Regions from separate parts of the Phyllobacterium sp. P30BS-XVII genome, predicted to be linked through region 1. Evidence: predicted binding sites of a transcription regulator. Region 1 holds the regulator's gene; each other region holds the start of a gene.
The links. The regulator LexA, encoded in region 1, represses DNA repair genes until DNA is damaged. The targets are predictions, from matches to a motif close to TGTTCNNNNTGTGTTCNG.
Positions count from the first base shown of each region.

Region 2: a site for LexA is predicted at 1,625-1,642, ahead of FHW17_RS04755 (helicase-related protein). Genes of this name have one in related genera too.
Region 3: a site for LexA is predicted at 3,836-3,853, ahead of ruvC (crossover junction endodeoxyribonuclease RuvC). Genes of this name have one in related genera too.
Region 4: a site for LexA is predicted at 3,653-3,670, ahead of FHW17_RS02930 (YifB family Mg chelatase-like AAA ATPase). Genes of this name have one in related genera too.

Region 1 covers NZ_JACGXO010000006.1:195,007-200,450, forward strand. Annotated here, with positions in the region: gene FHW17_RS17720 (ABC transporter substrate-binding protein) at 1-112, opposite strand, end outside; gene FHW17_RS17725 (substrate-binding domain-containing protein) at 575-1,603, shown strand; gene lexA (transcriptional repressor LexA) at 1,827-2,546, shown strand; gene FHW17_RS17735 (ComEC/Rec2 family competence protein) at 2,540-5,008, opposite strand; gene gltX (glutamate--tRNA ligase) at 5,121-5,444, shown strand, end outside.
Region 2 covers NZ_JACGXO010000001.1:955,340-960,783, reverse strand. Annotated here, with positions in the region: gene FHW17_RS04755 (helicase-related protein) at 1-1,468, opposite strand, end outside; gene FHW17_RS04750 (beta-ketoacyl-ACP reductase) at 2,152-2,877, opposite strand; gene FHW17_RS04745 (acetyl-CoA C-acetyltransferase) at 3,010-4,194, opposite strand; gene phaR (polyhydroxyalkanoate synthesis repressor PhaR) at 4,465-5,076, shown strand; gene FHW17_RS04735 (heme-binding protein) at 5,170-5,444, shown strand, end outside.
Region 3 covers NZ_JACGXO010000001.1:1,043,714-1,049,157, reverse strand. Annotated here, with positions in the region: gene ybgC (tol-pal system-associated acyl-CoA thioesterase) at 1-48, opposite strand, end outside; gene FHW17_RS05220 (cellulase family glycosylhydrolase) at 122-1,357, shown strand; gene ruvB (Holliday junction branch migration DNA helicase RuvB) at 1,567-2,610, opposite strand; gene ruvA (Holliday junction branch migration protein RuvA) at 2,651-3,268, opposite strand; gene ruvC (crossover junction endodeoxyribonuclease RuvC) at 3,265-3,792, opposite strand; gene FHW17_RS05200 (DUF1465 family protein) at 3,928-4,473, opposite strand; gene FHW17_RS05195 (acyl-CoA synthetase) at 4,830-5,444, opposite strand, start outside.
Region 4 covers NZ_JACGXO010000001.1:595,133-600,576, forward strand. Annotated here, with positions in the region: gene FHW17_RS02910 (septal ring lytic transglycosylase RlpA family protein) at 270-587, shown strand; gene gshB (glutathione synthase) at 724-1,665, shown strand; gene FHW17_RS02920 (LysR family transcriptional regulator) at 1,662-2,561, opposite strand; gene FHW17_RS02925 (MBL fold metallo-hydrolase) at 2,711-3,592, shown strand; gene FHW17_RS02930 (YifB family Mg chelatase-like AAA ATPase) at 3,750-5,282, shown strand; gene FHW17_RS02935 (transglutaminase-like cysteine peptidase) at 5,345-5,444, opposite strand, start outside.

The DNA of each region.
Region 1 (5,444 bases):
ACTCGCGTCCATTGCCCGTATCACCCGACACGATGGCAAGATTGGCGGCAAATGCTCCCGACGCCAGCAAAGTGGTGGTCAAAAGGGTCGCAATAAATGATTTGGCTTTCATGATTTCCTCCCAAAAATCTGATGGAATCGGATCACTTGCATCGTGGTGACGCCAGTTTCCCCTCGTAAAACTCCTCCTGAAGCGCTTTGGTAAACTCATTCAAACCATAAATTCAAAGCGCTTTGAATGAAAAATGGCAAAGCTGTTTTAAACTGTCAAGCCGCAAATTGGCTATTGCCTTGGAGCCCTACATTCCCAGATTGATCATTTTCCAATATTACTATTGAATAACAAGCTATTGTGTCCGAACGCTCACATCATAAAAAGCGGGCATGTCCCTTGTTGAAACTCGGGGCTGATAACCATAGATCACAATATTGCGAGAAATTGCTCAAAGCGCTTTGAATTTTTACTCTGGTTGTGTTTATTATTTGCGGTCATATCTGCGCTGCGGACATAGCGTTCCGGTCACCGGAATGTTTGGCTGCTTTGCCTGATCGAATTGAATACTGGATTGCTGCCATGAAACTTAAGGAACTGGCCGACCAATTGGGACTCTCGCAGACAACAGTCAGTCGCGCCCTGAACGGCTATCCTGAGGTTAACAAGGCAACCCGTGAGCGCGTCAGCGAGGCCGCGCTCAAATTCGGTTACAGTGCCAATGCCAATGCGCGCCGCCTTGCCATTGGTCGCATCGGTGCTATCGGCATTTTGATGCCGCGCGATCGCAGTGAACGTTTTGGCCCGCACACAAGCGAGTTTTTCTCCGGTCTGGCCGAGCAGCTTTCACTGCATGAAATGGACCTGCTGATGAGCCCGAGCATCAACAATGATGAACTGGCAGCCTACAGGCGGCTGATTTCCAGCAAGCGCGTCGATGGCATTATCGTAACCGGCCCTACCCTGATGGATGAACGGGTTGCCATGCTCACCGAGGCGAAATTTCCCTTTGTGCTGCATGGACGCACCAATATCACAGCGCCGCATGCCTGGCTCGATATCGACAATGCCGGTGCATTCAGGCAGGCAACGTCGCATCTGCTTGATCTAGGGCACCGCCATGTCGCGATGATCGACGGTCTCAAGGGGCACACATTCTCAGAGCACCGTGAAATGGGATATCGCGAAGCGCTGGTGGAACGGGGCCTTCCCATTGATCCGCGTTTCATCGTGCATGAGCGCTTTTCCGATGAAACGGGTTTTCATGAGGCGCAGCGGCTTTTATCCTACACTCCGCATCCGACGGCTATCCTTGCCGGTTCCATGATGACGGCGCTTGGCGTCTTCCGCGCCATTCGCTCCAGGGGTTATGAATTGGGCAAGGAGGTCTCTGTCATCGCCCATGATGACGTTTTTCCCTATCTCAACGCCAGCAACATGGTCCCGGCCATGACGACAACCCGCTCCTCGATCCGCTCCGCCGGTTCGCGCATTGCTGAACTGCTGGTGCGGGTGCTGGATGGCGAGCCAGTTGAAAACATCCACGAGATATGGCCCGTCGAGCTTGTCCTGCGCCAGTCAAGCGGACCACCCATCGCTCCGCGGCGTTGAAGCGAGCGTTTAGCGATTCGGGTAATTGATGTCGTAATACTGTGATATCCGATTGGTGATCGATCAAAAAGCGCCTTCGATTCAGCCATTTTCATCACCATACAGCTAGTATTGACGCTTCGAGTACAGTCGCAACGGAATATTAAGCACTTGTAGAACAATGCTGGAACAGATAGTGTTTGTTCTGGTTTTGTTTTTCCGATTCCCTGCTAAAGGATCGCCGATGCTCACGCGTAAACAACATGAACTTCTTCTCTTCATTCATGAGCGTCTGAAGGAGACGGGTATCCCGCCATCCTTCGACGAAATGAAGGATGCGCTGGATCTGGCTTCCAAATCCGGCATTCACCGGTTGATCACTGCGCTCGAAGAACGCGGCTTCATTCGCCGGCTTGCCAACAGGGCACGCGCGCTGGAAGTCCTGCGCCTGCCGGACTCCATTGCTCCGGGGCTCAACGCCCAGAGAAAGTTCGAGCCAAGCGTCATCGAGGGCAGTCTCGGGCGCAATGTTGCACCGCCAAAGCCGCAGCCGCGCGCTTCCAACGACATGGACATGCCTGCCAATGTCAGCATTCCCGTCATGGGCCGGATCGCTGCGGGTGTGCCCATCTCCGCCATCCAGAACCAGACCCATATGCTGAGCCTTCCGCCGGATATGATCGGCAGCGGCGAGCATTACGCGCTGGAAGTTAAAGGCGACTCGATGATCGAGGCGGGTATTTTTGATGGCGATACCGTCGTCATCAAGCGCGGCGATACGGCCAATCCCGGTGAAATCATCGTGGCTCTTGTTGATGATGAAGAGGCAACCCTTAAGCGTTTCCGCCGCAAGGGAGCATCGATTGCCCTTGAAGCGGCTAATCCTGCCTATGAAACGCGGATTTTTGGACCGGATCGCGTGCAGGTACAGGGTAAACTCGTCGGACTTATCAGGCGTTATTGATCCAGACCGGCATCCCGTTCATCGCTGTTCGGGGTGCTCGCTTTTGTTTTTGGCTTATGTACACGTTCCGGCATGTTGCGTGCCGCTCTTGAGTGAACGCGGTAAGTGTTCCATGGCCGGTCTGGCGGCCCAATGGCATAGGTCAGGCTGGCTGAGATCAACCTTTGATCCAATGCTTGTTCGATCCTGGAAGCATTCATTGCTTCCCCATACCCCTGTGTGACCGGCCCCTGTGTGACCGGGTCCAAGCGGATTTCCGCGGCGCCATTCAAAGCAAGATCGTGCAATGTACCAACCAATGTGCCGGGATTGCTACAGCTGACATCCCTTCCCGCAAAGGCCAGAACGACAATATTTCCTTCACTACAGGCTGCGTCCCTGTATGCAGCTTTATCCGTATAGGCGATGATAAGCCCTCCCGGTTCGCGCGCCGTACAAAGCTTGTCCGCGCATTCAAACATTCCGTCTGTAGCTTGCGCATTGGCCTTGGCGGGTTTGATAATCTGCGCAAGCCCATAACCCTGCTGCCAATTGTTCAGGATGAATGCGCCGCCTTGCGGCCGATTGATCATCAGTATTTCGCCATTGCGCAGTCCGACCAGTCTGCCATCCTCCGATATGACAATATCCGGCGATATGGCGCGCAGCATGACGAGCGCGCCGACGGCCAATAGTGGCAGGCTGCACAGGCGCAGCCACGACGACAGGAACAAGAGGACAATCAATCCCGCACTCAGGAGCAGCAGGCTCATTTGCGGCATTGGGCCAAGATGGCCGCTGGGCGAAAGGGCCGCGACATGATTGGCAATGATGGTGAAGAGTTCAATCCCCCGCTCCATGACACGGAAGGGCAGCCAGTCCATATCGAAAGGCATGAGCAGCAACGCCAGAACGGCGAAGGGCATGACAAGGATGGATATGACAGGCAGAGCCAGTGCGTTGCCGATCAAACCAAGTGGTGCCGTATTGTTGAAATGATAGACGGCAAAGATCGCACTGGCTGAACCGGCGACCAAAGACGTCATGGCGATGCCATTGATATGATCGACGATCCTGTCCGGCAATTGCAAAAGCAAACCATTGCGGCGTTTGCGCCGGCTGTTCCCCAATGCTCTGCGTGGGGACCACCAGCCATAAAATGCGATCAGCGCTGCCGTGGCGGAGTAGGACATCTGAAAACTCGGTCCCAGAATTTCGTGTGGTGCGATGGCGATTGTAACGAGTGCCGCCAATGCAACATTGCGCAATGACAGTGCCGCGCGGTCCGCGATCATGGCGATGAGTATCACCGCCAGCATGACAAAGCTGCGCTGGGCAGCAACATCGAGACCAGAAAGCAGCAGATAAAATGCGCAGGCCAGCAGCGCGGCAAAGGCTGAGAACTTCTTGATCGGATATCGCGCGGAGAATTCCGGGAAGAATGCCAGCGAGGCACGCAAGGCCCCCATGACGATCGCCGCAACAAGCGCCATATGGAACCCGGATATAGACAGGACATGCGACAGACCGCTGAGCCGCATGGCATTGTTCGTCGCTTCACTGATGCCGTCGCGCTGTCCGGTGATCTGCGACGCAGCAATTGCCCCCGGCTCCCCCTTGATCTGATGCTGAATATGATTGGTGAGTTGCTGACGCATGCCCGCCACCATCAGCAATATCTGGTCTGCAATCCCGGCGGGTTTTGCAAGCGATACAATTTCCGGCTTGCCCAGAAAGAACCCGTTGCCGCCAATGCCGCGATAGTAGTTATGGAATGCAAAATCGCAATTGCCCGGCCGTACGGGTCCCGATTGCGGACGCAGATGCACCAGACCATGCAGGCTGGTGCCGGGCCCGGCATCGGGTGGCAAGGAACGGGCAGATATAACAAGCCGTTCTGGCTTATAGAGAAGCTGCGGACGTTCGGTTGCAATGACATCCATGGTCAGCCGCCAGCCACCACGTTCGGGCCGGGCGATCGCCACAATGCGGCCCGTCAAACGGGTGGTAATGCCGGAGCCAAGCATGGTTGTATCAAGGCGCATGGTTTCAAACTTGGCGCACAGCATGCCGGTGATAATGCACAGCGCGATGGTCAGGCAGAGACTTATCAGCCGCCTGTTAACAGCCAGCAGTTTCAGCCCTGACAATGCGGTCAATCCGAAGAGAATGGCACTCAGTCTGGGTTCCGTTGGCAGGCTGAAATAGACAACAGCGCCACTCCCGGCAAAGACAGGCACAAACAGAAAGAAATTGCCCCGATCATATTCCCGGCTAAATGCGAGAGGAATGCTCGATGGTATGTGCCGAACCCAATGCCATCTGGTCGTCACCGCGCGGCGCGTCTTTGCTAGAAGATTGCTCCGCTCGGGAAAATCAGGTTCGTCTTGAGGTATTTGAGTCGCAAAATCGCGCTCATCGACGGCTGGACGATCAAAAAAGTGCCGTTCACTCGTTTGTGTACTGGTGACAGGGCGCCGCATTTGCCTCCAAATCTGCCAATGCCCTTGCACAGCAGCGCTCCTATGCTACATCAACGCCAGATCAAATCGATTGGAGGTTAGGCTAATAGCCGAAGCCTCCGCTGGAGTACTTATGTCATCACCCGTTGTTACCCGTTTTGCACCCTCCCCGACCGGATACCTCCATATTGGTGGTGCCCGCACGGCCCTGTTTAACTGGCTCTACGCCAAGCATACGGGCGGCAAGATGCTGCTGCGCATCGAAGATACGGATCGCGAACGCTCATCAGAAGCGGCGGTGACAGCTATTCTTGATGGCCTGAAGTGGCTCGGCCTCGATTGGGATGGCGATGCGGTCTCGCAATATGAGCGTGCGCCGCGCCACCGGGAAGTCGCTGAAGAGCTGGTTGCCAAGGGCAAGGCCTATTATTGCTATGCTTCACAGGCAGAGCTTGAG
Region 2 (5,444 bases), on a different contig from region 1:
TCAGGCGCCTCATAAGCACGCTTGTCCTGCGGTCTACGAAGCGTTTCGTCAACCGTTCATGCAGTGCATCTGATAATCTGTCCTCAATTTCACGCGTCTTTTCTTGCCAATGTGCCTGATCTGCCAGCCATCCGGGCCGATGAGACACAAAAGTCCAGGTTCTGATCTGGGCGATCCTTCGCGACAAAGCATCAATATCGCCATCGGTCGTATCAGCCCGATGCACCTGTTCGCCCATGTAGGTTTCGTTGACATGACCATGTTTCACGAGGTCTGTATAGATCGATGCGATGATATCGGCGTGCTGAGCAGGCGCAATTTTCCGGTAGTCCGGCAAGGCGCAGACATCCCAAAGCAATGCCACCCGTTCCGGCGTATTGGCCAGCGGGGCAATATCAGGGTCTTTTGACAGATATTCGAGCGCCTGCTGATCCACCGCAGGTAGCGCACGTGTCAGTCCCTCAACCGGTGCGGGCGTATCAATCGACCGCTTCAATGCATCGATACTGGAAAAGTCAAACCGTGCCGTGCGCCACTGCAAAATCTTGACCGAATCGAAATTGTGCGATTCCACCCGCTGTACCAGCTCTTCGGAAAAACCGGAGACCTGCCCGGTGACGCCAAATGTACCATCGCGCAAATGCCGACCGGCACGCCCGGCAATCTGGCCAATTTCGCCCGGCGACAGATCGCGGAACTGATAACCGTCAAATTTGCGGTCCTGTGCGAAAGCGACATGATCAACGTCGAGATTGAGCCCCATGCCAATCGCATCGGTCGCCACCAGATAATCCACATCGCCCGATTGATAGAGATCCACCTGCGCATTGCGGGTGCGCGGGCTCAAAGCCCCCATAACCACAGCTGCACCGCCATTCTGGCGGCGGATCAGTTCGGCGATGGAATAGACTTCATCGGCAGCAAAGGCGACGATGGCCGTGCGCGGTGGCAGGCGTGTGATTTTCTTGGAGCCCGCATAAGCGAGATTGGACAGGCGCGGACGCGTGACGACGGAAATGCCGCGCAGCAGCTTTTCCAGTATGCCGCGCATGGTTGCCGCGCCCAGCAGCAGCGTTTCCTGACGCCCACGCAGATGCAGGATGCGGTCTGTAAAGATATGGCCGCGTTCAAGATCATTGGCGAGCTGAACCTCATCAATGGCAACGAAGTCCACATCAGTCTGACGTGGCATCGCCTCGACAGTACAAACCGCATAACGCGCGCCGGGTGGCTGAATCTTTTCTTCGCCTGTTATCAGCGCAACATTGGCAAGCCCGACCCGTTCGGCCACACGATTATAGACTTCGCGCGCCAGCAGGCGCAGTGGCAGGCCAATCATGCCTGTCTGGTGCGCCAGCATCCGCTCAATGGCGAGGTGAGTCTTGCCCGTGTTCGTCGGCCCCAAAACGGCGGTGACGTCACGACCGCTCAGGATCAGAGGAAGTTCGGGGGTAGGCATAAGGTTCATCAAAAATATCCAACACCGGCACGACGGCCTTACCAAAACCAGCAAGGCATGCCGGGCATGCACTATCCGATAGCATTATCGGTATCAGACAGAAAGTATGCGGCGACCTCAAGATAAACAATTGCGAACCGATTCACGGAGTGTTCCATTAAGAAATAGAACGCGAGCAGAACGAATCAGCGACGAATCAGCTATAGGACCAGATTCCTGCTTTGTTCACGGCCATATCTAGTTTTCTACGACGAGAGTCGTACAAGATGCTGAATCGATGATCGTGAGAATCCCTTGAATCTGCGTTCCCGTATTAACCTTTGAAATTTCGTGACTTTGCAAGTCCAACCATATGGCGCCGGTCTCTGGTCGAATTAAGAAAACAGTAATATTTCCTTACACTTAGTTAAACCACGCAAGGCTCAAATGGCCTTTTCCGTTAACATTATGATCAAAGCCAGAACGAATCAGCGACGAATCAGCGCTTTATTCGTTTTCCCGTTTTGTTCACGGCTACATCTTGTGCGACTCGAGCGGGACTCGCACCAATCGCCTCTGATGGTGAACTGAAATAGGACAAGATTCAGGCAAAACCGTTAACCTCTGATCGTAGAAACGGGAATCACCGGCGCAGAAAATAGAAACGCCGCAGACTGTCTCCAGCCTGCGGCGTCATTCGATTTAACTTCGGATCAGCTGAAATACTGCCCGCCATTGGCTGATAGTGTCGAGCCTGTGATGAAACCCGCATCATCAGAAGCGAGGAACACGACACAGCGCGCGATTTCTTCCGGTTCACCCAGACGACCGACCGGGATTTGTGGAATGATACGCTCGTTGAGAACCTTCTCGTCGATAGCCCGCACCATTTCTGTTCCGATATAGCCGGGGCAGATGGCATTAACGGTGATGCCCGCACGAGCACCTTCCTGCGCCAATGCCTTGGTGAAGCCAATATCACCCGCCTTGGCCGCGGAATAATTGGCCTGCCCGGCCTGACCTTTCTGACCGTTGATCGAGGAAATATTGATCACCCGGCCGAATTTGCGGTCGCGCATACCCGTCCAAACAGGATGGGTCATGTTAAAGAGGCCGGTGAGATTGGTATTGATCACCTCGCCCCACTGGCCCGGCGTCATCTTGTGGAACATGGCATCACGGGTGATACCCGCATTATTGACCAGTACGGAAACCGGACCAAGATCCGCTTCGATCTTGGCGATACCTGCCGCACATTCCTCATAGTTGGAAACATCCCACTTATAAGTCGCAATGCCGGTCTTCTCCGTAAATTTCTTCGCCGCATCGTCATTGCCAGCGTAATTTGCCGCGACCTTGTAACCTGCCGCTTTCAGAGCCACGGATATGGCTGCGCCGATACCACGTGTTCCACCCGTAACGATTGCCGTTTTGGTCATATTTCCCCTCCCTAATGCATGTTGGATTTCAAAGTCAGTGTTGTTGAAAAAGAGACGGAGCAGCTGTCCGGAAATTTAGTGCTGCCAGGACACCGATCCGATTTTCACCGGACCGGAGCTTATTTTTACAGATCAGTCTTTTGTGCGCTCAATGCACAGGGCAACGCCCATGCCGCCGCCAATGCAAAGCGTGGCAAGGCCCTTTGTGCCGTTGCGGCGCTTCAGTTCGAAGAGCAGCGTATTGAGAACGCGGGCACCCGATGCGCCGATTGGATGGCCGATGGCAATGGCACCACCATTGACATTGACGATATCAGGATTGAGCCCGAGATCCTTGTTGACGGAAAGTGCCTGCGCAGCAAATGCCTCATTGGCTTCAACCAGATCGAGGTCCTCCACCTTCCATCCAGCCTTTTCCAATGCCTTGCGCGATGCGGGAATGGGGCCCGTACCCATGATTGAAGGGTCAACACCTGCCGTTGCCCAGGATACAATGCGCGCCAATGGCTTTACATTGCGGCGCTTGGCTTCCTCTTCACTCATGAGAACAACCGCAGCGGCGCCATCGTTCAGACCGGACGCATTGCCTGCGGTCACTGTGCCTTCCTTGTCAAAGGCTGGCTTCAATTTTGCGAGGGAATCCAGCGTGGCACCATGGCGGATATATTCATCATCAGCGACAATCACGTCACCCTTGCGGGTCTTGACCGTGAAGGGAACGATTTCATCCTTGAACTTGCCAGCCTTCTGCGCGGCCTCAGCCTTGTTCTGGGACCCAAGGGCAAACTTGTCCTGATCGTCGCGTGTAAACTGCCACTTGCGGGCGATGTTTTCAGCGGTGTTGCCCATATGATAACCATGGAAGGCATCTGTCAGGCCATCCTTGATCATCGTGTCGATCATCTTGAAGTCGCCCATCTTCACGCCGCCGCGCAGATGCGCGCAATGCGGAGCCATGGACATGGATTCCTGACCACCGGCAACAATGATATCCGCATCGCCCGTTGCGATCTGCTGCATACCGAGCGCTACTGCACGTAGACCGGAACCACAGAGCTGATTGAGCCCCCAAGCCGTGGCTTCCTGCGGAATGCCGGCTTCCATGGCGGCCTGACGCGCCGGGTTCTGCCCCTCGCCAGCGCTCAGCACTTGTCCCATGATCACTTCATCGACGTCGGCACCATCGACACCGGCGCGGCTCAGCACTTCCTTGATCACCGCAGCGCCAAGCTCATGAGCCGGCACATTGGCAAAAGCGCCATTGAACGAACCGACGGCGGTTCGCGCTGCACTGGCGATAACGATGGATTGGGTCATGGACGTCTCCTCATATGGACTGCTGAATTTATTCAGCTTGGTTTCCTGAACAGAATTCCCTCCCTGCGACCGTTTGACAAGGGGCATTCGCCCCGAAGGCAAATTTAACGTCTCCCGGTAGAGAGGGGATAGAATGATCTACGCGATGGATGCGCTGCACAAATCACTTTGAATTGTGCAACTTTGCCCCTATCCTCGCATGTATATGAGTTAGCGGGCACGCAAATTCGGACCGTTCGAGTCTGATGACATGAGTTGGGGAGTTCTCAGATGGCAGCCAAAACCGGCGAAATCGTCATTAAAAAATATGCCAACCGGCGCCTCTATAACACCGGCACAAGCACCTATGTGACGTTGGAAGATCTGGCCGAGATGGTGAAGCGAAATGAGGATTTCACCGTTCAGGACGCCAAGACAGGCGAAGATATTACCCATCCCGTATTGACCCAGATCATCTTTGAACTGGAAAACAAGGATGGGCAGAACATGTTGCCGATCCCCTTCCTGCGCCAGCTCATCGCCTATTATGGCGACCAGATGCAGGTGGTACTGCCAACATTCCTTGAACAGTCGATGAGCGCGTTTGCCAAGGAGCAGGAGCGTATGCGCGAGCAACTGACTACCGCGTTTGGCAAGTCACCCATTGACATGATGGACATCAGCGCGCCGGTCAAGCTTGTGGAAGAGCAAGTCCGCCGCAACACGGAAATGCTGCAACACGCGATGCGCATGTTCACGCCTTTCCCGCTCAACAAGACGGCTGGAGCAGCCGAGGCTGACGAAGCACCTGCCGCCGAAACCGCCAAGAGGGACACAGGACTGGACGAGCTGAAAGAACAGATCGCTGCCATGCAGCGCAAGCTCGATTCTCTCGACAAGTAATCAAGGCCAAAACCGTTTTCGACTGACCATCCGGCTCTCGCGGCGGATCGGCTTTGCCTATTCTACAATCAACGCATGACCCAAGAGGATATTATGGCTCAGCTATCACTTTCCAAAGCCAATACAATTATCAAGACTGCACTCGCCAAAGGCACTGAAGCCGGGATGCGCCCGCTTTCCGTTGCAGTGCTGGATGCAGGCGGCCATCTCAAGGCTTTCCAGAAGCAGGATGGCGCTTCCATGCTGCGTTTTGAAATCGCTTTTGGCAAAGCTTTCGGCGGACTGACTATCGGTACGGGATCGCGCACCGTTGAGAAGTTTGCCAAGGACCGCCCGCATTTCGTCGAAGGACTGGTTGCAGCATCCGG
Region 3 (5,444 bases), on a different contig from region 1:
GCCAGCAAGGCCGCCAATGGGCGGAACGGAAAGATTGTTTTCACTCATGATCCTTCCCTTTTGCAGGCACGACAGGCATTTTGTCCAGAGCCATTACCAGAGGTTGTGAAGGAAACTGACCTTGCCCGCATTCCGCGCCCTTCTCTGCCTCGCATGGCTTCTGGTCTTTACCTCGGGCGCTTTGGCAGCCACGTTCACCATGCAGCGCGGCCTCAATCTCGATATCTGGACCACATGGCCCGGCCCGGAGCACTGGGATGACGAGGAGGTTTTGGCCAATTTCCCAGAATGGCGCAAAGGCGTAACAGACCGCAATCTTGCCGATATACGCAAAGCGGGTTTTGACTTTGTGCGCATGCCTGTCGATCCCGCGATCTTTCTGGAGGATGCATCGGAAGCACGCATAACAAGGCTGATGCGGGAAACACTTGCCGCCGTCGATCAATTGCACAAAGCCGGATTGAAGGTGATTGTTGATTTTCACCTGATCCCGAGCGACTCCCGCAAAATAGGCACAAAGCAGGTGATTGCGGACGAAGCCCTGTTTAACCGCTATCTGGCTATGGTCGAACGGTTTGGCAAAGCCCTCTCTGTCACCGATCCCGTCACAACGGCTTTTGAAGCGCTGAACGAACCGGTGATCGATTGCGATCCCACTGTAGCGCCTAAATGGCCACCCATGCTGAAACGGCTTTATGCAGCCGCACGCAAAGGCGCCCCTGTTCATACATTGGTGCTGTCAGGTGGCTGCTGGTCCAGCGCCTGGGGTCTCGACAAGATTGATCCGGCTGAGTTTAACGACGACAACATCATCTGGACATTCCACAGTTACGAGCCCTATTTCCTGACGCATCAGGGTGCCAGCTGGACCGGCGATGTGATGAGTTATGTCGAGCACCTGCCCTATCCGCCCGATTTGATGGGGCCGAAAGCTCTTGCCGAACGACTGACAGCCATTCGCAAGAAGATCACGGAGAAAGCGCCCGAAGCACAAAGGCCTGAATTGCTTCAAGGGCTCGACAGCATGGCGGGCGGCGTCATGAACGCGGCACAGACACAATCGAAGCTGGATGAGCCTTTCAAAAAGGCCGAAAGCTGGGGCAAGGCGCACAAGATTGCGCCGGAGCGCATACTGCTCGGCGAGTTCGGCATGATCCGGCAGGAATACCAGAAGGAGTTCCACATGCCGTCTGCCTGGCGCGCCGCCTATCTCAGGGATATGACACAGGCAGCACAACAACGCGGCTTTCCGTGGTCGGTCTGGTCATGGGGCGGTGCTTTCGGCATCACCCTTGATGATGACAAGCGCCAGCTTGATCCAGTTATTTTGAAGGGGTTGGGATTGAGGGGACGGTGATGGATGTTCCCGTGGTTCGTGGTTCGACAAGCTCACCATGAGGGAAAGTGTTGCAACGATAATCGCCGATATTTCAGATCACAAACATTGCAGATCAAAAAGGGAGCAGAATTTAGCTCCCTTTCATCACCCCTCTCCCTCATGGTGAGCTTGTCGAACCACGAACCATCATTATACAGCCACCATCGACCAAACGAACAAATCCAGCCCTAATCCTCATCTTCCTGAAACATGCTGATCTGCTGCTGGATGATCTCCGCAGGTGCATTCAGGCCCAGATGCTTCCACGCATTGGCGGTCAGCACGCGTCCGCGCGGGGTGCGCTGGATAAAGCCCTGCTGGATGAGATAGGGCTCGATAATATCCTCGATGGCATCACGCGGCTCGGAAAGCCCCGCCGCAATGGTTTCAATACCAACAGGTCCGCCACCGAAATTATGGGCAATCATTGAGAGATAACGCCGGTCAAGTTGGTCAAGTCCCAATGCATCCACTTCAAGCCGCAACAGCGCGGAATCGGCGGTCTGGCGGTCAATGGAATCCTTGCCGTCCACAATGGCGAAATCCCGCACCCGGCGTAAAAGCCGTCCGGCAATGCGCGGCGTACCGCGAGCCCGGCGCGCAACTTCCAGCGCGCCATCATCGGTCATGCCGATACCCATGATGCGGGCACCGCGCCGGACGATATGCTCCAATTCCTCAACCGTATAGAAATTGAGCCGGACAGGAATGCCGAAGCGATCGCGCAAGGGTGTTGTCAAAAGCCCGAGACGCGTCGTCGCCGCGACCAGCGTGAATTTGGCCAGATCAATCTTGACCGAACGCGCGGCAGGACCTTCACCGATGATCAGATCGAGCTGATAATCTTCCATGGCTGGGTAGAGAATTTCTTCCACTGCCGGATTAAGACGATGGATTTCATCGATGAAGAGAACGTCATTCTCTTCAAGGTTGGTCAAAAGCGCCGCCAGATCGCCCGCTTTGGCAATCACCGGTCCGGATGTCGAGCGGAAATTGACGCCAAGCTCCTTGGCCATGATCTGCGCCAGCGTCGTCTTGCCAAGACCGGGCGGCCCGACAAACAATACGTGATCCAGCGCCTCACCGCGTGACTTGGCAGCTTCGATAAAAACTTTCAGATTGGCCCGCGCTGCCGCCTGCCCGACAAAATCATTCAGTGTTTGCGGGCGCAGCGACGTATCGGCATCTTCGCCGCGTTTGTCGGGGGTTATCAATCGGCTGACATCACTCATGCGGATGTCCTCGCATAGCGCGCTTGATCAGGCAACCGTATCACCGGGAAAGTTCCTTCAAACCCAAACGGATCAGCTTGGCGGAATCAGCATCTTCGCCCGCATCCCGGAGCGCTGCAGCAATCGCATTGGCAGCCTGATCGCGGGAATAGCCAAGATTGGTCAACGCCGAAACCGCATCGGCAACCGGGGCGGGGGCAACGCCCTCACCCAGCTCCTGCTTGAGACCAATTGTGCCCATAGCTTCACCGGCAAAGGCAGGCGCCTTGTTTTTCAGCTCTATGACAATGCGCTCGGCCACTTTCTTGCCGACACCCGGTGCGCGGCTCACCATCGCAATATCGCGCAGCGCAATGGCATTGGCGAGATCGGAGGGCGTCAAGGTCCCGAGAACGCTCAAGGCCACCTTGGCACCGATACCCTGCACGCTCTGCAACAGGCGGAACCATTCGCGCTCCAGCGCAGTACCGAACCCGAACAGGCGGATCAGATCTTCCCGCACATAGGTTTCAATCAGAAGCACTGCTGCTTCGCCGGGCGCGGGCATGTTCGACAGCGTTCGCGCCGAGCAATAGGCGACATAGCCCACCCCATGCACGTCAAGGATCACATGATCCTCGGCAATCTCATCAACAGTGCCCTTCAGTTTTCCAATCATAGCTGTGCCGCCAGTTTCTGTTCGATGGCAATCCGGCCAATGGCGCTCTGTCTGTGATGCGCATGACAGATAGCAACCGCCAGCGCATCCGCCGCATCATCCGTATCGAATGTCGCCTTGGGCATCAGCACCTTCACCATCATGTGAATCTGCTGCTTTTCTCCATGCCCGACACCGATCACCGCTTTCTTGACCGCGTTGGGCGCATATTCGGCAACCGGCAATCCAGCCAGTGCAGGAACAAGCAGGGCAATACCGCGTGCCTGACCGAGTTTCAGTGTCGCGGTGGCATCCTTGTTGACGAATGTATGTTCAACGGCTGCCTCATGCGGCATCTGGCCGTGAATGATCCCGACAAGTCCGTCATGCAACTGGCAAAGCCGCGATGCAAGATCAAGTTTTGCATCGGAAAGGACTGTGCCGGCTGCCACGAAACGCAGGGAATTACCGAGCGTTTCAATGATACCCCATCCGGTACGCCGCAGGCCGGGATCAATTCCAATGATGCGAATCGCTTCTTTCATGTCGAGACCTTATCGAGCTGTCAGGGAACTTGACAGCAGAAAGGTGAACAAAAGAGAAACAAATCTATATGTTGTACACGATTATCATATGCCAGAGCCCTTCCAGCCTAAACAGAATTGCTCTGCGGAAAGGGATTAGCGATGGGCGAAAGCTGTGGCGAGCAGGCTGATCTGGTCGGAAACAGGATTGGTCGTCAGCGCCCGCCTTGGGCCGGTGCTGGCGCCCTCATTATAAATTTCGTCATCCATCTGCCTGACACGGGCCTGCAAGCGCAGTGAACGATGGACGAGATCGCAATAGTCGAAGGGGATTTCATCCCAACCTTCCACATCTTCCGGTGCTGATTCCGTATCGAGGCGGACTTTCGCCTTCTCCGACAGAACCTGTTCCTGCGTCATTTCTCCGCTGCGCGAGGCCCGTTGCAGCAATAGCCATGAGGCAACCTGCATCAGACGTGTGGTCAGACGCATTGATTCGGCGGCATAAAGCGTTGCCGCAATACGGCTCAAGCGTTTGGCTTCGGCGCGGCCTTCCCCGTCGAGATAGGCAGCAGCTTCCTCAACAAGGCTCATGCCTTCATCATAGATATGATTGAACGTTTCCGAGCGGACCATGCGATCGGCCAGCCGGATTGTATTGTCAGCGTAATATTCCCGTTCAGCCATTTCATGCCCTGTCATTAAAAATCCGCTGATTCTCAAAGCAGCGCTCTCTTACTGGGACAGCAAGCGGGGCACCACAACGGTCAACGGGCGGTATTCCCCAGCAACCTGCCCGCATGCACACATGAGCGCAAGTTTATCCTTAATAAAGGGTTAACGTCAGGGCCGCCGGATAGATATGAACATAAAAAAAAGAGCCGCAAAACGTGGCGGCTCTCAGGAGTCTAACAGGGAGGCGTCAAACAAAGTGGCCAAACCACTTGGTAAGAATCCAGAAAACTGGATGATCAATTTATAGCTTGTAATGCTTAACAAGCGGTTAATGCCGACATTGAAGTTGAAACCATCCGCATCCAAAAGGTTGCATCAAGCAATCAGCTTCCCATCAGTTTTGCCCGCTTTCGCAGTTCAAACTTTTGGATTTTTCCGGTCGATGTCTTCGGTATTGCCTCGAAAAGCACATGCCTTGGCACCTTGAAACGGGCAAGCAATGTCCGGCAATGGGCGATCAATTCTTCCTCTGTCGCCACCTGCCCCGGCTTGAGTTCCACGAAGGCAAGCGGTGTCTCGCCCCATTTATCATCCGGCCGCGCCACGACGGCGCAGGCACCCACAGCAGGAAACTTGTAAAGGGCATCTTCGACTTCGATGGAGGAAATGTTCTCGCCGCCGGAAATGATAATATCCTTGGAGCGATCCTTCAGCTGGATATAGCCATCAGGATACATGACGCCGAGATCGCCGGAATGAAACCATCCACCGGAAAAAGCTGCATCGCTGGCTTGCCGGTTTTTCAGATATCCCTTCATGACAATATTGCCACGGAACATGACCTCGCCGATCGTCTCGCCATCGGCAGGCACCGGCTGCATGGTTTCAGGATCAAGCACAGCGAGGTCCTCAAGCGAGGCATAACGCACACCTTGACGTGCCTTCTTGGCGGTACGGGAGGAGGCTTCCAGCGCATCCCACTCATCCTGCCATTCATT
Region 4 (5,444 bases), on a different contig from region 1:
CCAATCACGTTTTGAGTCATAATAAGACAAATTTTTTGAATGACTTGGCTCATCTTGCAGGATTTGCTCAGGGATATTTCCTTATCGAGCCACCTCGAGGCCACATTTACCCAAAATAGAAGGGACCACTCATTCACGTGACGATCTACTTGCCCAGGATCATTCTCAAGCGTGTGTCTTCAGTCTGGCAATTCCTGCCACGGGCCGTTTAAAGTGCGAATTTCAATATGGTCTCCATTGCAAGTATCCGTAAGGTACTTTCTGCAACCATGCTTCTTTTGATGTTTGGTATCGTTTCAGCAAATGCCGGTTCCGCCTGTGGTGGCGCTTCCTGGTATGCCCTTCATTCCAAGACCGCCTCCGGCGAGAGAATGAATCCCTCCGCTCTCACAGCTGCTCATCGCACTTTGCCTTTCGGCTCCAAGGTGAAAGTCACCAACCAGCGCAACGGCAAGTCGATCGTCGTGCGCATCAATGATCGTGGTCCGTTCATCAAAGGCCGCGTTATCGATCTGTCCAAGGGCGCTGCAAACCGTCTCGGTTTTGTTGGTGCCGGCCATACCAATATCTGCATGGCCAAGCTCTAATATCGCTTTCTGTACCCGTGCCTGACAGGTCCGGGTACAGACGTCCACAATATCTTGATCGCGGTTCAGGATTGACCTTGACCATTGAACGTGACATCGCCATGTCAACACTCCTAATCCTGTCGGGGGACGTTCCATGGCACTGAAAGTTGCGGTCCAGATGGACCATATCAATTCAATCCGGATCGCAGGCGATACAAGCTTTGCATTGTGCCTTGAGGCACAGGCGCGCGGCCACACGCTCTATCACTACACGCCCGATAGGCTGAGCATGCGCGATGGCGTCGTTCGCGCCCGCGTTGAAGAGCTGAAGGTTCGCGACATCGAAGGTGATCACTTCACTCTCGGCGAACAGATTTCGCGCGATCTGTCGGAAATGGATGTGGTGCTGCTGCGGCAGGACCCGCCTTTCGACATGAACTATATTACGACAACGCATCTGCTTGAGCGCATTCACCCGAAAACGCTTGTCGTCAATGATCCGGCCTGGGTGCGCAACAGCCCGGAAAAAATCTTCGTCACGGAATTTCCTGACCTTATGCCGGATACGTTGATCACCAAAGATCCGCAGGAAATCATGAATTTCCGCAAGGAGTTCGGCGATATCATCCTCAAGCCGCTTTATGGCAATGGCGGTGCCGGCGTGTTCCATCTTGCTGATGGCGACCGCAATCTGACATCGCTTCTGGAAATGTTCGGCCAGATGTTCCGCGAGCCAATCATTGCCCAACGTTACCTCAAGGATGTGCGCGCTGGTGATAAGCGCATCATCCTGATCGACGGTGAACCTGTCGGCGCGATCAACCGTGTGCCTTCCGAAAGTGATGCCCGCTCCAACATGCATGTGGGCGGTCGCGCAGAAAAGACCGAGCTGACCGAGCGCGAACGTGAGATTTGCGCGCGCATCGGCCCCTCTTTGCGTGAACGCGGCTTCATCCTCGTCGGTATCGATGTCATCGGTGACTACATGACCGAGATCAACGTCACGTCGCCCACCGGCGTGCGCGAAGTGAAGCGCTTTGGCGGCGCCGATATTGCAGCGCTGTTCTGGGACGCGGTGGAGGCCAAGCGGCGCTAACTGCGCCGTTCACGTTCCATCGCTTCAAGAATATCGACAAAGGCGCGCACGCGCGCCGGCCGGAACTTTGCCGGTGGATAAACCGCATGAATTCCGCCGGATGGTAGTGACCATTCCGGCAATACCCGCACCAACCGGCCACCGGCAATATCATCAGCCACCTGATAGTCGGGCATAACGGCAAGCCCGATGCCCGCCAGCACGCAGACATAGCTGGCTTCGGTGCCATTGGCAGTCACAACGGGCTTGCCTGATATAGTCACGGTTTTGTCCGCGCTTGAAAACAACCAGCGCAGCGGCTCCTTCAACGCGCCATTGGCGATCCATTTGGCGTCTTCCAGAGCTTCCGGATGATTGGCAGAACGCATTCGTGCGGCATAGGCGGGCGAACAGACGAGATGCTGTTCGAAGGTGCCGATGCGCCGGGCCTGCGCGCTGGAATCCTCCAGCCAGCCGACACGGATCGACAGGTCCAGTTCGTTATCGACCAGATCGAATTTGACGTCGGTGAATTTCAGATCGACCTTCATCTGCGGATAACGCTCAATATATAGCGCCACGGCTGGCGCCACGATTTTCGCGCCATAATCCAGCGGCGCAGTCAGCATGAGTGTTCCCGCGGGTGTACCCGTCTCGGATGAAACCTCATCAATCGCATTCTCCGCTTCGCGCAGGACAATAATACAACGTTCATAGAACCGGCGTCCTGCCTCGGTCGCCCGCAATCGCCGCGTGGTGCGGATAAGAAGCGCCGTGCCCAGTTCCTCCTCCAGCTTCGACAATTGATGACTGACAACGGCTTTGGCAACGCCAAGCCGGTCTGCGGCAGCGGTAAAGGAACCCATATCGACAACAGTGACAAAATAGATGAAGCGATTGAAACTGACCGAAGGCATGGTTGCGCTCTATTATCTGATTTAATCAGACAGTTTGTCTCTTTGATCAGGATTTTTCAAGAAACCTTTCCGTGTCAGTGTTCGGCCTCTCACCGAGAAACCGATTAAGGAATGAAACTGTGCGAACCCTTCTGACAAGACGCGATACGATGAAATCCATTCTGGCTGCCGGTGTTGTGGCCGCTCTTCAGCCGCTCGGCACCTTAGCTGCAAGAGCCGCTGCGAAACTGGAATGGACTTATTTTCAGGCGGATGAGAATGGTTTTCGCCGCACGCCCGTGCTGTTGACCGGTGAAAAGGAAGCGATATTGCTTGATGGTGGGTTTACACTGTCCGATGGACGTGTTGTTGCCGATGCCATCAAGGCCACCGGCAAGACGTTGACGACGATTTATGTCAGCTGTAGCGATCCTGACTACTATTTTGGTCTGCGTCCCATCGTTGATGCTTTCCCGAAGGCAAAGGTGATTGCTGCCAGCGCGACGGTCGAAGCTATCAAGGGTAATGTGCAGGGCAAGCTTGATGTCTGGGGCCCGCAACTCAAGGACAATGGCCCGAAAGTATTGGCAGATGTGGTCATCCCGGAAGCATCAGATGTGGCTTCGCTTGAGCTTGAGGGCAACACGATAGAAGTGATAACTGTCAAAGACCTGAAAGACCGTCGCTATCTCTGGGTGCCAAGCCTTGAAGCGGTCTTTGGCGGCGTTCTGGTATCATCCGGTGTCCATGTCTGGGTTGCGGATGAACCGACAACGGATGACCGGAAGAAGTGGATTGCGGCACTTGATGAAATCACTGCCCGTAAGCCCAAGATTGTTGTGCCATCCCATCAGGCTACCAATGCGCCGCAGGGTGTTGATGCGGTGAAATTCACCCGCGACTATCTCGAAACATTCAATACCGAAGCTGAAAAAGCCAAGACAAGCGGCGAACTGATCTCGGCAATGAAAACGCATTACCCTGACCTTCTCGATGTCTCGTCGCTCGAGCTTGGTGCCAAGGTTGCCAAGGGCGAGATGAAGTGGGGCTGATTGCCCCTATCCTCAACTGATAAAGCAACGCCAGCCTGATCGTTGGCGCTGCTTTGCTCGCGTTCCCCTAACGTTCTTGTCATGCCGCGCAAATTGTGATGAGGTGCCATTATTGGCACTATTCATTTTTTGACGCGATATTTTCAAGGAACGATTGATGGTCACCCGCGTGCGTACCGTCGCATTTCAGGGCATTGAGGCCCAACCTGTCGATGTGCAGGTCATGATCTCTCCCGGTAAAATGGGCATCCACATTGTCGGCCTGCCAGATAAGGCGGTGGCTGAAAGCCGTGAGCGCGTGCAGGCGGCGCTGCATGCTTCAGGGCTTTCCCTGCCGCCGAAGAAAGTGACTGTCAATCTCGCTCCGGCAGACCTGCCGAAGGAGGGTAGCCATTACGACCTGCCGATCGCCGTGGGTTTGATGGCGGGGCTTGGCGCCATGCCAGCCGATGCGCTGCAATCCTACGTCGTGCTTGGCGAGTTGTCGCTTGATGGAACGATCACGCATGTGGCAGGCGTCCTGCCCGCAGCAATCTCCGCCAACCGGCAGGATCGTGGTTTGATCTGTCCCGCTCCCTGCGGTCCTGAAGCGGCGTGGGCAGGCGAGGACATCGATATTCTGGCGCCGCGCAGCCTCATCAGCCTTGCCAACCATTTTCGCGGCCATCAGGTGCTGTCGCGCCCTGAACCCGCCATGCACGCCAATGCGCCAGATTTGCCCGATCTGGCTGATATCCGAGGTCAGGAAAGTGCCCGGCGCGCGCTGGAGATTGCCGCCGCAGGCGGTCATAACCTCCTCATGATTGGTCCTCCCGGTTCAGGCAAGTCCATGCTGGCGCAGCGGCTTCCCTCCATCCTGCCGCCACTCCTGCCGCGCGAGCTTCTCGAGGTCTCCATGATTGCCTCGGTTGCCGGTGAATTGCTGGGTGGTAAACTGACGGATCGACGCCCCTTTCGCGCGCCGCACCATTCCGCCTCCATGGCTGCTATGGTGGGCGGCGGTATTCGTGCCAGGCCGGGCGAAGTCTCTCTGGCACATCGCGGCGTGCTGTTTCTCGATGAGTTTCCGGAATTCACACCGCAGGTGCTCGACTCCCTGCGACAACCGCTTGAAACGGGTGATTGCATGATCGCCCGCGCCAATCACCGTATTTCCTATCCGGCACAGATCCAGCTTGTGGCAGCCATGAACCCCTGCCGCTGCGGGATGGCAGGCGAACCGGGGCACCGCTGTGCCAGAGGACCGCGCTGCCAGCAGGACTATCAGGCGCGTGTTTCCGGGCCGCTGCTTGATCGCATTGATCTTCGTATTGATGTTCCCGCCGTCAGTGCGTCCGATCTCATCCATCGCCCAGCCTCCGAAAGCAGCGCATCCGTTGCTGTGCGGGTCGCCCATGCCCGAGACATCCAGAAGCGGCGTTACGAGGCATTGGGAATTCCTGCCGTGACAGTGAATGCTCATTGCCCTGTCGCGCTGATCGAAGACGTCGCCAAGCCTGATGGAGCGGGGCTAGCGCTGTTACGGCAAGCGGCGGAGCAGATGCGCTTTTCCGCACGCGGCTATCACAGGGTCCTTAAAGTTGCGCGAACGCTGGCCGATCTGGAAGGCGCGGAGGCTGTCGGGCGTATTCACGTGGCGGAAGCGATTTCATACCGCATGGCACAGGACACGGCCAATCAAGCCGCCTGAATCCGCAAAAAGAAAATGCCGGACTTTTCGATCCGGCATATCCTGAATACTTTAGCCTCGATTTAGCGGACCGAGCCCACAAGAATGTTGCTTGGCGCTTCGATGCTGACCCAGCGGCCCGTGTTGTTCGTGGCCTGACGCTTGAGGTAGGTATATTCGGTT